Occultella kanbiaonis: one gene and its partner. Each later gene encodes a partner of the first gene's protein in a complex. Links are inferred from orthologs where the notes say so. Each region holds a gene or a part of one and is shown in the gene's direction. Other genes may lie near its edges. The genes, in order: uvrB and pcrA.

Region 1 (6,925 bases):
GACCCGGCGGCTCGCACTGCTGTGGTCGCCGCCGGAGCCGTCGACGAAGGGCCGGCCGGCCAGCACGAGCCTCGCGGAGGTGATCTCGGCGGGGCTGGCGGTGGTGCGGGCCGAGGGCCTCGAGGCGCTGTCCATGCGCAAGGTGGCCAAGGAGCTCGGCGTCGGCGCGATGTCGCTGTACACCTACGTGCCCGGCCGCACCGAGCTCATCGACCTGATGATCGACAGCGTGTATGGCGGACTCGGGCTGCCCGAGGCGGGTGAACCCTGGCGGACGGCACTGGGGCAGTACTGCCGGGAGTTCTGGGAACTGTACGAGCGCGAGCCGTGGCTGCTCCAGACGAATATGTGGCGTGCCCCGCTGTCGCCGCGCGTGCTCGACGCCCAGGAGGCGGGTCTGCGCACCCTGATCCGCACGGCGCTGGCCCCTGTCCAGGTGGTGCAGACCATCGGCCTGGTGGACACGGTGCTGCAGGGCCTCGCGCGCAGCTCCATCGCCGAGTCCGTCGACAGCGACGCCAGTGGGGTCGGGCAGGACGACTACTGGGAGTCGATGAGCAGCTTCTGGGAGGACTGGTTCGACGTCGATCGGTATCCGGTGATGACCGAGGTCTATCTCGCGGGGGCCTTCGACAACGATGTCGGTGGGTTCGAGACGACCTTGGAACGGCTACTGGACGTGGTCGAGATGTCCATCGACGCAGCCGCGGAGGCCGGCTGAGCGGCCCCCGCGGCGCGAACCGGATCGAGCAGGATCAGGCGAGCGACGCCGTCAGCGTGATCTCGGTGCCCGCGAGGGCCTTCGAGACCGGGCAGCCCTCCTTCGCCGCGAGGGCGAGCTTCTGGAAGTCCTCCTCCGAGAGGTTCTCGACCGTCGCCGAGACGGTCAGGTGGATGCCGGTGATCGCGGCGCCGCCCTCCGCGCCCGGGTCGAACGTGACCTTGGCGCCCGTGTTGATCTGCGTCGGCGGGGTGCCGTTGGAGTCGAGCACGTTCGAGAACGCCATCGAGTAGCACGCGGCGTGCGCGGCGCCGATGAGCTCCTCGGGGTTGGTGGTGCCGCCGTTCTCCTCGGTGCGCGCCTTCCAGTTGATGTCGAAGGTCGCGAGCTTGGAGCTGTCCAGGCTCGCTGAGCCCGACCCCTGGAACAGGTTCCCGGACCAGGATGCGCTTGCACGGCTGACGAGTGCCATCTGTCGATTCCTCCTTCGCCCGCCCGGACGTTCCGTGCGCGGCGTCGTGAGCCAGTCTGCCCCGCCGGCCGCCTTCGCGACAGCGCGGCTCAGGACCCGGGCGAACCGACGTGCTCGCGGAGGAATCGGGCGACGTCCTCGAGCTCGGCGGCGGCCACGCCGTGGCCGAGACCGGGGTACCGGCGCTCGGTGAGGTCGACGTGCGAGGCGAGGAACGCCGTCGTGCGTTCGACCGCGGCGGCCGTGATGACCGGATCGGCCTCGTCGCGGCCCCAGAACACCGGCGGGCGGATCTGCGAGAGGGCCTCGTCGCCGGCCACGAGCCCACCGGCGGTGAAGCCGGACAGGACCACGCCGCACGTGTAGTCCTCGGGGTTGTGGCGCAGCAGGTGGGTCACCATCGCGCCCCCCTGGGAGAACCCGAGCAGGGCAACGGGTCCCGGGGTCCGTACCCGTGCATGCGTGTGCTCCAGCCAGCGGCGGATGCCCCGCACACCGGCGTCGAGGTAGGCGGGGTCCGGGCGGCCGGGGTCGGTGATCGGGAACCAGGCGTAGCCGCGGCCGGCCCCGACGGCGACCGGCAGCGGTGCCCGCAGGCTCGCGATCACGAACTCCGCAGGCAGGTGCGGCATCAGGCCGGCGAGGTCGGCCTCGTTGGAGCCGAAGCCGTGCAGCAGGACGAGCAGCGGACGCTCGTCGAGCGCCGCGTTGACCCGGTTCGGCGGCACCGACCAGACGGTCGCCCCGGCGTCCAGCGGCAGGGTCTCGGGGCGAAGTGTCGACATGGCCGAAGTCTGGCACGCCTCGTTCGGCCGACGGCGTACCGGCGCGATCGATGAATGTCACCGGTCCGACGTACCTTTGTGTCATGCGCCCTGTCACCGATCTGCAGCGGACCGTCGCCCCGTTCGAGGTGATCTCCGAGTACACCCCCTCGGGGGACCAGCCGACCGCCATCGCCGACCTCACGGAGCGGTTGAAGGCGGGGGAGAAGGACGTCGTGCTGCTCGGTGCGACCGGTACCGGGAAGTCGGCGACCACGGCCTGGCTGATCGAACAGGTGCAACGGCCCACCCTGGTGATGGCGCCGAACAAGACCCTGGCCGCGCAGTTGGCCACGGAGTTCCGTGAGCTCCTGCCGAACAACGCAGTCGAGTACTTCGTCTCCTATTACGACTACTACCAGCCCGAGGCGTACGTCCCGCAGTCGGACACCTACATCGAGAAGGACTCCTCGATCAACGACGAGGTCGAGCGGCTGCGGCACTCGGCCACGAACAACCTGCTCACCCGGCGCGACGTCATCGTGGTCGCGTCGGTGTCCTGCATCTACGGTCTCGGCACCCCGCAGGAGTACGTGGACCGGATGGTGCCACTGCGGGTCGGGGACAGCATCGACCGCGACGACCTGCTCCGCCACTTCGTGACCATGCAGTACACGCGCAACGACATGGCCTTCACCCGGGGTACGTTCCGGGTCCGCGGAGACACCATCGAGATCATCCCCGTCTACGAGGAGCTCGCGATCCGGATCGAGATGTTCGGGGACGAGATCGAGTCCATCCAGACGCTGAACCCGCTCACGGGTGAGGTGGTGCGCTCGGAGACCGAGACGCACCTGTTCCCGGCCACCCACTACGTGGCCGGGCCGGAGCGGATGGAACGCGCGATCGGGACGATCGAGGTCGAGCTCGCCGAGCGGCTGGCCGAGTTCGAGGCACAGGGCAAGCTCCTGGAGGCGCAGCGGCTGCGGATGCGCACCACGTACGACATCGAGATGATGCGCCAGATCGGGTCCTGCTCCGGGATCGAGAACTACTCGCGGCACATCGACGGGCGCGAGGCGGGCTCCGCCCCGCACACGCTGCTGGACTACTTCCCCGAGGACTTCCTGCTCGTCATCGACGAGTCACACGTCACCGTGCCGCAGATCGGAGCCATGTTCGAGGGGGACTCCTCCCGCAAGCGCACCCTGGTCGAACACGGGTTCCGGCTGCCGAGCGCGATGGACAACCGCCCGCTGCGGTGGGAGGAGTTCCTGGACCGGATCGGGCAGACCGTGTACCTCTCCGCCACCCCGGGCTCCTACGAGCTGTCCCAGTCCGACGGCGTCGTCGAGCAGATCATCCGGCCCACCGGTCTGGTCGACCCGAAGGTGGTCGTCAAGCCGACCCAGGGCCAGATCGACGACCTGCTCGCCGAGATCCGGGAGCGCGCGGGCCGGGACGAGCGGGTGCTGGTCACCACGCTCACCAAGAAGATGGCCGAGGACCTCACCGACTACTTCCTGGAACGGGACGTGCGGGTGCGCTACCTGCACTCCGAGGTGGACACGCTGCGCCGGGTGGAACTGCTCCGCGAGCTGCGCTCGGGTGTGTTCGACGTGCTCGTCGGCATCAACCTCCTCCGGGAGGGCCTCGACCTGCCCGAGGTGTCCCTGGTGAGCATCCTGGACGCGGACAAGGAGGGCTTCCTGCGCTCGTCCACGTCGCTGATCCAAACGATCGGGCGGGCCGCTCGGAACGTGTCCGGTGAGGTGCACATGTACGCGGACTCGATCACGCCGTCCATGAAGCTGGCACTGGAGGAGACCGACCGGCGCAGGGAGAAGCAGGTCGCCTACAACACGGCGAACGGCATCGACCCGACGCCGCTGCGGAAGCGGATCGGGGACATCACCGAGATGCTCGCCCGCGAGGAGATCGACACGAAGGAGCTCCTGTCCGGTGGCTACCGCCAGCAGGGCAAGGGACGCGGTGGGAAGGCACCCACGCCCACGACCACGCGGGAGAAGCTCGCGGGGGCGGCCGCATCGGATCTCGCCGACCTCATCCAGGAGCTGAACGACCAGATGCACGCGGCGGCGGAGGAGCTGCAGTTCGAGCTCGCGGCCCGGCTGCGGGACGAGGTCTCCGACCTCAAGAAGGAACTGCGGCAGATGACGCAGGCGACGGCCTGAGGCCGGGGCCCGCCTGCGTCGCGATGGGTGGGGGCACGCGACCGTCACGGCGCCAGGGTCGTGATCACCCACTCCGCCGCGGTCCAGTCCTGCGCTGATACCGCGGCGGCGTCCGCGACGAGGGCGGCGGGATCCAGGGTCAGCCCCCGGCTGGCGTCGGCGCCCAACTCGGCCTGCTGCATCTGCTGGGCATCGAACTCCACCGTGCTGACGAACAGCTTGAGAACGTCCACGGCCCGGGACCGGCCCGGGGCCACCGTCATCCGGACCGTCGGCTCACCGGTGGCGTCGAGGACCCAGGCCTCCTCGCCGGCCCCGAGCCAGGCACCGCCACCGGGCAGCAGCGGCACCACGCCGTGGTCCTGGGTGAGTGCGAACAGGGCGCAGTACAGCCTGGGCCCGAGCCGGTTGACCACCCGGATCCGCGCTGGCGCCCACCGTTGCCCGGGTGGGCACCGCACCTCCACGGTGCCGTCCACGGGTAGCGGGGTGCCGTCGGGCTGCTCGACGGCGACATCGACGGTCCCCACCGGGATCGTGGTGCCCGGGTTGCGCCGGTCGAGCAGGTCGTGCCAGCGACCGATGTGCGCGGCCCGGCCCGGATCCCCGCCTGCGTCACCGGGGAGGTCACCGGCCGGGCCACCGCCCACGCCGCCGGCGTTCGCGCGGCCACCGACCGCGCCGCCGTTCGCCGCGCCGCCGGCCGGGCCGCCCGGGGCGTGGCCGGCACGGCCGACGCTCGCACGATAGGTGCGCGCGGGATCGAGGGCGCCCTCGCCGTCGGTGATCCGGACGTCGCTCTCGCCGACCCGCACCTGCGTGAGGACACCCCGCGCGAGCGGCTCGGCCGAGGGTGGCGGCGCGCCGTCCTGCGGCGCGCCGATCGGGAACAGTGCGATCTCCGTGCTGCCGACGGAGACGTCCGGGAGACCGTGCACCGCCCCGCCGTCGAGCAGCCACCGACCACCGCGGATGCTCATCGTGAACGGGTGCGCAGCCAGCACCGCCGCTCCGCCGAGGAACGGCCGGTCCAGGTCGCCCGGCTCGGAGACCTCGAGCTGCGGGCTCTGATCGGCGACGAGGTCAAGGGTGGCCGCGCTGCACATCCGGTGGATGTCCCGGTAGGAGAGCGGCCCGATCGCACCCGTGAGGGCCCGCTCGAGGCCCGCCGAGAGCACCCCGCGGGTGACACCCCGCACCGGTCGTTCCTTGGCCTTCTGGTCCGAGCGGCAGGCGGACAGCGCCACCCAGCGAGCGGCCGGACCACCGCCGGGCCCGGGAGGTCTCGCCCCGCCCGGGCCCCTGGTGGCAGGCAGGGACAGGCTCGCCCCCGGCGGGCGGATCCGCTCGTCCGCCGGCGCCGCGCGGACACCGTCGGTGACGTCGTCGTCGATCGTGCGGGTCCCGCCCCCCGAGTGGCAGCAGTCGAGCACGGCGAACATATGACCGCCGCGCCCCGCGGCCAGGCCGAGCAGTTGCGCGAGCTCCTTGTCCGCCAGGTCGAATACGCCGGGAGTGCGGGCGTCGTAGGGGACCAGGGTCTCGATCAGTCGATCGGGCTCGGCGTGCCAGATGGACTCCGGCGCCTGCTCCTGGGAGCCGTGCCCGCTGTACCAGAACACGGCGACATCGTCCGGCCCGGTGCTGCCCAGGTGTTCGACGAACGCTGCGATCAGGGCCTCCCTGGTCGCCTCGGCGTCACGGAGGGTGCGCACCTCCAGGGTGGCCCCCGCGGACTCCGCGCGCACCCGCAGCACCTGCTCGGCCGCCGCGACGTCGTTGCCGCAGCCCGCGAGAGGCGTGATCGCGAGGTAGTCGTCGATCCCCACGAGAAGTGCCCGTACGGTGCCGGCCATGTGATCCTCCTTGTCGCCGGCCGTGTTGCTCAAGTCTCGCGCGGTCGGCCCTGCCGCGACGGGTGATTCGGTGCCCGTCCCCGGGTGAATCGGCCGGTTCGCGGGAATCACACGGGAAATCGCTGTGCCGGGCTGCGCAGCGGTCGGACAATGGAACCGAGCCGTCCTCGGCGTTCACCGATGAACGCGGTCCGCGGAGCGGAGGTGTTACTTGTGCGTGCGTATCTCGATCTGGATCTGGCCCTCGTCTCCGACCGCGGCGGCGCGGTACAGGCGCGGGTCACGAGTTCGCCGGCGGGCGTTGCAGAGGCCGCCTTCGAACTGCCCGTCACCCCGATGGAGCTGGCTCGATTCCTGGTCGCCACCGGCCCCGCACGCGCGCCGGCGAGAGGTATCTCGCTGAGCCCGGGCCCGATCGACCTCCAGGACATCGGCGGCCGGCTCAACGACGCGATCTTCGCCGGTGACATCCGGGCCTGCTTCCAGCGCAGCCTCACGCTCGCTGAACGGCAGGGCAAGGGGCTGAGGATCCGGCTCAACCTGAGCGGCGCCCCGGACCTGGCCGGCGTGCCCTGGGAGTACCTGTACTCGCACGCGCTGAGCCGCTTCCTCACCCTGTCCACCGACACTCCGCTGGTGCGCTTCCTGGACACCCCGGCGCGGTCGACGCCGGCCGGGCTGGACCCGCCGCTGCGCGTCCTCGTGATGATCTCCAGCCCGAGCGACGCCGCCCGACTGGACGTGCACCGCGAGGCCGAGCTGCTCCGCACGACGACGGCGGACCTGACCGCGGCCGGCTCGCTCGAACTGGTGTTCCTAGAGTCCGCGACCCTGACCGGGCTGCAGCACGCGATCAATCAGCGCTTCCACGTCTTCCACTTCATCGGGCACGGCGGCTTCGACCGCGCCGCCGGCAC
Region 2 (7,006 bases), 1.1 Mb from region 1 along the record:
CGCCCGGCACGGGCTCACCACGCCTCTTCCAGGCGGCTCCGGAGCTCGGTCGGCAGGTGCAGGGCCACGCCGGTCATCGCCGTCGCCAGTTGATCGAGGTTGCTCACCCCGATCACCGGGGTGATCGCCGGGACCCCGCCGGTCATCCAGGCGAGCACCACCTCGCTGCGCGAGTGCCCGACGGCGTCGGCCACCTCCGCCAGCGCCTCCAGCCGGCGCGTGGTCCCCACGTGCTCGAAGGCCTCGGAGACCGGCCGGTCCGCCCGTTCGTAGGTACCGGCGATCAGCGGGCGGTAGCCCCAGATGTCCACGTCCGGATCGGACGCCGCGTAGTCGAGGTCCTCGTCGGTGACCCACCCGAACCGGTGGTCGTGGTCCCGGCCACGCACCATCGGCCGCGGCTGCAGGTAGCTGTAGCGCAGTTGCAGGGCGGTCGGTCCGGCGATGCCGAGCCCGGCAGCGATGCCGCGGGCGCGTTCGGTGCGCCACAGGGCGGTGTTCGAGTGCCCGAGCCGACCGACCTTGCCCTCGGTGACCAGGGAACCGAAGGCGGCGACGTTGTCCGCCTGGGCCACGTCCCGGTCGTCGCGGTGGGCCCAGTACAGGTCGATGTGCTCGATGCCCATCCGGCGCAGGCTCTGCTCGGCGACGTCCCGGACGACCTCGGGGGCGAGTCCCTCGGAGACCTCGGGCCAGCTGTTCGGCGTGAGGCACTCGCACCCGACCTTCGTCGCGATCCGGACCCGGTCCCGGACGCCCGGGCGGGCGGCGAGCCACCGCCCGAGGAGGTCCTCGCTCTGACCGCCGTACCCGCTCGGGTCGGCCCAGAACGCGTAGCAGTCGGCGGTGTCGATCCAGACGCCGCCGGCGTCCACGTAGGCGTCCAGGATCTCGAAGGAGGTGGGCTCGTCGATGGTGGTCCCGAACAACATGGCGCCGAGAGCGACGTTAGGCTCGGTGCGCTCGGGTGGGGTCGGGGGCACGGTGGTCGGTGTCGTGGGTGTCATGGAGCCACTCTCTGACCTGTAGCGCGCTATAGGTCAAGCCCTTGATCGACGGCCTCCCGCGGCGCACGATGGACCGGTGGCTACCTACACACCTGCCGAGACCGAGGCTCGCAGCGGATTCAGCATCGGGACCCTGCGCTACTACGAACGGGTCGGGCTGCTCTACGACATCGCCCGCGACAGCAGCGGGCGGCGCGTGTTCACCGACCGGGACCTGGAGTGGTTGGAGATCCTGCGCTGCCTGCGTGACACCGGGATGCCGATCGCCCAGATGCAGCGGTACGCCGACCTCACCGTCAACGACGGCTCCGTCTCCGAGCGCCTGGAGATCCTGCGCCAGCACGACGACGCGGTGACCGACCAGCTGGCGCAGCTGCGCCAGTGGCGGCGGCACCTGCGGGACAAGATCGCCTACTACGAGGGCGTCCAGGAGCAGGCGCCGCCCGGACCCGGCACACTGACCGGGTGAGTGCACTCGAGGTCATCTGCGCCCTGATCATGGTGGTCGGCCTGTTCGGCGTGGTCGTCCAGGTCCTGCCGGGCTCCCTGATCGTGCTCGGGGCCGTGCTCATCTGGGCGATCGCCGCCGGCGGCGGCGCCTGGTGGGTGTTCGTGATAGGGGCGCTGGCCGTGGTGGCCGCGGGCGTGGGCAAGTACCTGCTCGCCGGACGCGGGCTGAAGCGGGCCGGGGTGCCGAACTCGACGCTGATCTGGGGCGGGATCGCCGGCGTGGTCGGGTTCTTCGTGGTGCCGGTGATCGGTCTCCCGCTGTTCTTCGTGCTCGCGGTGTTCCTCGCCGAGTGGATCCGCCTGCGGGACCTGGCACCCGCCTGGTCCTCCACGAAGTCGGCGTTGAGGGCCACCGGTGTGACGATCCTCGTGGAGCTCGCCGGCGCGATGGTCGCGATCGGCGCCTGGGTCGTGGGCCTGATCGTCACCTGAGCGGTGGACGCCTCGTTCACCGGTGTCGGCGGTGACGCCTAGTCTTGAGGTGCCATGACCTCACTGTTCGACAACCTCCCGCTGCCCGGTCTCTCCGCGTCCGCCGACGCCCACCTGCCCCGGGTGATGCCACCACGCGACCCGGATGCGCAGACGTCCCCCGAGGGCCGAGACGGCAACGGCGAGAACGGGCCCGGATCGCTCGCCGCCGAGGCCCTGTTGGACGGATTGAACCCGCAGCAACGTGCGGCCGTGGTGCACGAGGGCGGGCAGCTGCTGATCATCGCCGGGGCAGGTTCGGGCAAGACCCGGGTGCTGACCCACCGGATCGCGTACCTGCTCGCGACCGGTCGCGCGCGCACCGGCGAGATCCTCGCGATCACGTTCACGAACAAGGCCGCCGCTGAGATGCGCGAGCGGGTCAGCGAGCTCGTGGGACCCCGCGCCCGGAACATGTGGGTCTCCACGTTCCACTCCGCGTGTGTGCGCATTCTGCGTCGCGAGGCCAAGACCCTCGGGCTGCGCTCCAACTTCTCGATCTACGACGCCGCCGACTCCCAGCGCCTGATGCTCCTGGTCTGCCGCGAGCTCGACCTGGACCCGAAGCGGTTCCCCCCGAAGGCGTTCTCGAACCGGGTCTCCGACCTCAAGAACGAACTCGTCGACCCGGACGACTACGCGAAGACGGTCGGGGACTCCAACCCGTTCGAGCAGAACCTGGCTGCGGCGTACCGGCTCTACAACGAGCGGTTGCGCCAGGCGCACGCCCTCGACTTCGACGACCTGATCATGACGACAGTGAACCTGCTCCAGGCGTTCCCGAACGTCGCCGAGCACTACCGGCGCCGGTTCCGGCACATCCTCGTGGACGAGTACCAGGACACCAACCAGGCCCAGTACATGCTGGTGCGCGAGCTGGCCGGCGTCCCGCTGGATCCGTCCGACGGCGCCGCCGAGGCGAAGGACAACGACCTGCCGACGGCGGAACTCACCGTCGTCGGTGACGCGGACCAGTCCATCTACGCGTTCCGCGGCGCGACGATCCGCAACATCGTCGAGTTCGAGAGCGACTACCCGGACGCGACGACGGTCCTGCTCGAGCAGAACTACCGCTCCACGCAGACGATCCTGAGCGCCGCCAACGCCGTCATCTCCCGCAACCCGGACCGCCGGGCGAAGAACCTCTGGACCGACAGCGGCTCCGGCCCGCAGATCATCGGGTACGTCGCGGACAGCGAGCACGAGGAGGCCCGGTTCATCGCCGAGGAGATCGACCGGCTCGGTGACTCCGACGGCGTCCGTCCCGGCGACGTGGCGATCTTCTACCGGACGAACGCCCAGTCGCGGGCACTGGAGGAGGTCCTGATCCGCGTCGGGCTGCCGTACAAGGTGGTCGGTGGCACCAGGTTCTACGAGCGCCGCGAGGTCAAGGACGCGATCGCCTACCTGCGGGCGATCGCCAATCCGGACGACGCGATCAACCTGCGCCGGATCCTGAACGTCCCCAAGCGCGGCGTGGGGGACCGGGCCGAGGCCATGATCACCGCGCACTCCGAGCGGGAGCGGATCTCGTTCGGGGCCGCGATCTCCGACGCCGAGAACGTGATCGGCCTCGCCACCAGGTCACTGACGGCGGTCCGCGGCTTCGCGACCCTGATGACCGGCCTGCGGGAACTCGCCGCGGGCGGAGCCTCGCCGGCGGAGGTGCTGGACGCGGCACTGGACCGGTCCGGCTATCTCGCCGAGTTGCGCGCGAGCGACGACCCGCAGGACGCCTCCCGCGTGGAGAACCTCGCCGAGCTGCACGCCGTTGCCACCGAGTTCTCCGAGAGTGATCCGGACGGTGACCTCGGCGACTTCCTCGAGCGGGTCGCGCTGGTCGCCGACACCGACCAGATCCCCGACGACGACGACGATCGCGGCGTGGTCACCCTGATGACGGTCCACACCGCGAAGGGGCTGGAGTTCCCGGTGGTCTTCGTCACCGGCCTCGAGGACGGGACGTTCCCGCACCAGCGTTCCCTCGCGGACGAGACGGAGCTCGCCGAGGAGCGCCGGCTCGCGTACGTCGCGCTGACCCGGGCGCGGCAGCGGCTGTACCTGTCCCGGGCGGCGGTCCGGACGGCCTGGGGGATGCCCAACGAGTTGCCGGCCAGCCGGTTCATCGCGGACATCCCCGAGGAGCTGATGGACTGGAAGCGCCGAGAGTCGTCGATGGCCACCCTGCGGGGCGGATCCTTCACCGGTGGGTACCGGAACCGCGGGGACGGCGGCCGCAGCGGGTCCCGCGGGCCGTCCGCCCCACCGGTCCGCACCACCCGCGCGGATGCGGGCACGCCGTCGTTCGGCTCGGCGAAGCCCCGCGCCGACACGCCGTCGGTGGACGTCGGTGACCGGGTGACCCACGACGCCTACGGCATGGGCCGGGTGATCGCCGTCGAGAGCACCGGCGCCAACGCCGTCGCGAAGATCGACTTCGGATCCAGCGGCACGAAGCGACTGCTGTTGCGGTACTCCCCGGTGACCAAGCTCTAGGCGCCGGCGGGTCTATCCCGCCGGGGTGATGCCCACGTTCGCCATGTCCACGACGCGTCGGTAGCCGATCGCCTCGTAGATCCTGTTCGAGGTGGGGTTCGCCTGGTCGGTGAACAGGCACATCCGCAGTCGGTCGGCCAGGTGTCGGGCGGTCAGTTCAGCGACGACGTGGGAGGCGATGCCGCGGCCCCGGTCGCGCTTGGGCGTGTAGACCGGCGCGATCCGGACGACCCCGAACGCGGGCGGGCTGGTGCCGGTCAGGTGCACCGATCGGCCGTCCGGATCGGTGAACAGCCAGTACCCGCCCGCCGTGATCGCGCGGCGGACACGATCCGGGTCGGGGCCGAAGCCACGGTCCGGATCCCGACCGGTCTGCTCCTGTGCGTCGCGGTGGAACGCCGCGCACCAGTCCAGGACGAGCTCGGCATCCGAGACCTCGGCCCGCCGCAGCACCCCGGGCACCGCGGGCGGCCGGACCACCTCGCGGCACTCGAACAGCCTGGTGTGCTGGGCGATCGCCGAGGCCCCACCCCAGAGGCGCACGGTCTCGTCGGCGAAGACCCGGGCCGCCGGAAGTGCCCCGTTGCAGCCGCCAGGATGTTCGCCACTGTCGCGCAGCGATCCGGCAAGAAGGCGGGCAGCATCGTCCGGCATCGGCAGCACGAACACCGGGTACGGGGGCTGCGCCGCGGTGCGCATGGCGAGCCCGATGACCGTGTCGCCGTCGGTCATGGTGGCCCACCAGTGCGGGTGGGCCGGGGCTGGAACGCCGGCGGCCTGCTCGCCGGCGGCGCGTTCGGTCGTCGTGGCGACCACGCTGCCGACCACCGGGTCCCCGGCCAGCCCCGGGCGGGCGATCGCGAGGAACTCTGCCGGATCGGTGTGGAACGTGACCTTCACCGGACCGACTGTAGGGCGGGCGGCCGCAGCGCGGCAGGGCCTACCTGCCGACCGGCGCGGCCGTCACGATCAGTCCTGCCCGGCGCAGCCGCTGCCGACGGCGGGGCGGTGCACCCAGGTGCACCGCCCCGCCGTCGGGCCGGGTCTTGCTTGTTCCGGCCCGTCAGCCGACCGGGACCGTCGCCGGCACCTGGCCCTGCGCCGCCGCCGTGAACGGGGCGAGGTCCTGCTCGCAGGTCGCCCCGTCGGTGGCCTCGAGATCGATCAGGTAGTTCGTGATCGCCGCGTCGGCGCACGCGCTCGGGGTGATCAGGGTGGTGTGGCCGTAGCCCTCGACCGTGAGCATTCGGGCGTCGCGCCACAGGTCCGCGTAGGGCTGCGTGAACGCGTACGGCGTCGCCGGGTCGTAGCGGGTCCCGATGACCAGCACCGGGGCGTGGGTGCCCTGCTCCCACGGGCCCGTGTACCGGTCCTCGTCGGCCACCGGAGTGAACTCGCACTGGATGCCGACCCAGGCCCTGGCGGTGCCGAAGTGCGGTGCCTCCACCTCTGCCGCGGCCGCCTGCGCCGGGTAGTCGAGCGCGGTGCCGGGGTGCTCCCCGTCGACGCACATGCTCGCCAGCGCACCGCCCATCGAGGGGTAGTCCTCGAGGATCCCGACCCGGCGGAGCAGGTCCTGGATCGAGTCGTTCCCGAGCGAGTCCTCCCGCGCGGACAGGGTGCCCGGCTGTTCGGGGACCGGGACCAGCGAGGCCAGCGCGGCAGCGAGGTCCGCCCAGCCGGCCGGCGCGTACAGCGACGAGAAGATCGTGGTGACGGCGTCGTCATAGCCGATCGTGATGGTGGTCCCGTCGCCAAGCGGCACCTCGACGGGCTCGGCCCGCAACTGCGCGAACAGGTCATCCATCACCTGCTCCGGGTCGCCGAGGGCGGCCAGTGCGCAGCCCTGTGGTCCGGCCTCGGCGCACAGGCGCAGGAACTGCTCGTAGGTCTCGCTCGCAGCGACCGCCTGACCGGTCCGGCGCCCGATGCTCCGGTCGTCACCCAGGCCCGTGTAGGCCTCCGGGTCCATCGTGCCGTCCAGCACCAGGGCGCGGATCCGGTCCGGGAACAGCGCCCCGTACGTCGCACCGAGGTACGTGCCGTAGGAGTAGCCGAGGTAGTTCAGCTCCGTGTCGCCCACGGCTTGGCGCAGCAGATCCAGGTCCCGGGCCACGTTCGCCGTGGAGGACGTCGCGATCCGGTCACCGGAGATCGCGGTGCACGAGGCACCGGCCACCGCCCAGGACCCGATGAATCGCGCCTCCTGCTGGGGGCCGACCGGGAACGCCTCGAGGGTCGAGGCCCAACGGGCTTCCGCGTCGGCGTTGCGGAAGCAGGTCACCGGGTCGGAGAGCCCCACACCGCGTGGATCGAACCCGATGATGTCGAACCGGGCGCGCAGCTCCGGGCCGTAGGCCTGCGGGCCGAGCGCCTGGAGGTTCGCCACTCCGGGGCCGCCAGGGCCGCCGAAGTTCAGGAACAGCGAGCCGATCCGCTGCTCCGCGTCGGTGGCCGGAAGCCGGGTGAGCGCGATCGTCGTGGTCGGGCCGTTCGGGTCGTCGTAGTCGCTCGGCACCTCG

Evidence for each region.
Region 2: the proteins of uvrB (region 1) and pcrA are in contact, whole or in part, in a crystal structure (PDB 7EGT), measured with the Thermus thermophilus proteins. The link is inferred for Occultella kanbiaonis from one-to-one orthologs. Residues at the interface, in WP_096411307.1 of Thermus thermophilus: Glu23, Leu25, Arg26, Asp27, Gly28, Glu29, Arg30, Phe31, Arg55, Glu326, Asp327, Phe328, Glu379, Ser382, Gln383, His398, Gly400, Arg401; in WP_096412145.1 of Thermus thermophilus: His654, Arg656, Phe657, Gln666, Asp668, Glu669, Lys680, Arg681, Leu682, Ser683, Lys685, Tyr686, Ala687.

Annotation. Positions count from the first base shown.
Region 1 is NZ_CP046175.1:2,423,946-2,430,870, forward strand. What follows is about bases 1,619-4,606. They hold uvrB (excinuclease ABC subunit UvrB), read left to right. Parts: upstream 1,619-2,061; coding sequence 2,062-4,152; downstream 4,153-4,606. Other genes in these bases: GKS42_RS11215 (alpha/beta hydrolase), read right to left, coding at 1,619-1,978; GKS42_RS11225 (caspase family protein), read right to left, coding at 4,197-4,606. In the rest of the region: GKS42_RS11205 (TetR/AcrR family transcriptional regulator), read left to right, coding at 1-721; GKS42_RS11210 (OsmC family peroxiredoxin), read right to left, coding at 756-1,193; more of GKS42_RS11215, read right to left, coding at 1,283-1,618; more of GKS42_RS11225, read right to left, coding at 4,607-6,008; GKS42_RS11230 (CHAT domain-containing protein), read left to right, coding at 6,222-6,925. UniProt on the Escherichia coli protein: The UvrABC repair system catalyzes the recognition and processing of DNA lesions. A damage recognition complex composed of 2 UvrA and 2 UvrB subunits scans DNA for abnormalities.
Region 2 is NZ_CP046175.1:1,335,876-1,342,881, forward strand. What follows is about bases 1,675-4,743. They hold pcrA (DNA helicase PcrA), read left to right. Parts: upstream 1,675-2,003; coding sequence 2,004-4,484; downstream 4,485-4,743. Other genes in these bases: GKS42_RS05925 (DUF456 domain-containing protein), read left to right, coding at 1,675-1,949; GKS42_RS05935 (GNAT family N-acetyltransferase), read right to left, coding at 4,497-4,743. In the rest of the region: GKS42_RS05915 (aldo/keto reductase), read right to left, coding at 15-1,007; GKS42_RS05920 (MerR family transcriptional regulator), read left to right, coding at 1,084-1,476; more of GKS42_RS05925, read left to right, coding at 1,473-1,674; more of GKS42_RS05935, read right to left, coding at 4,744-5,384; GKS42_RS05940 (alpha/beta hydrolase), read right to left, coding at 5,548-7,006. UniProt on the Escherichia coli protein: A helicase with DNA-dependent ATPase activity. Unwinds DNA duplexes with 3'-5' polarity. Translocates on single-stranded DNA with 3'-5' polarity. Initiates unwinding more efficiently from a nicked substrate than double-stranded DNA.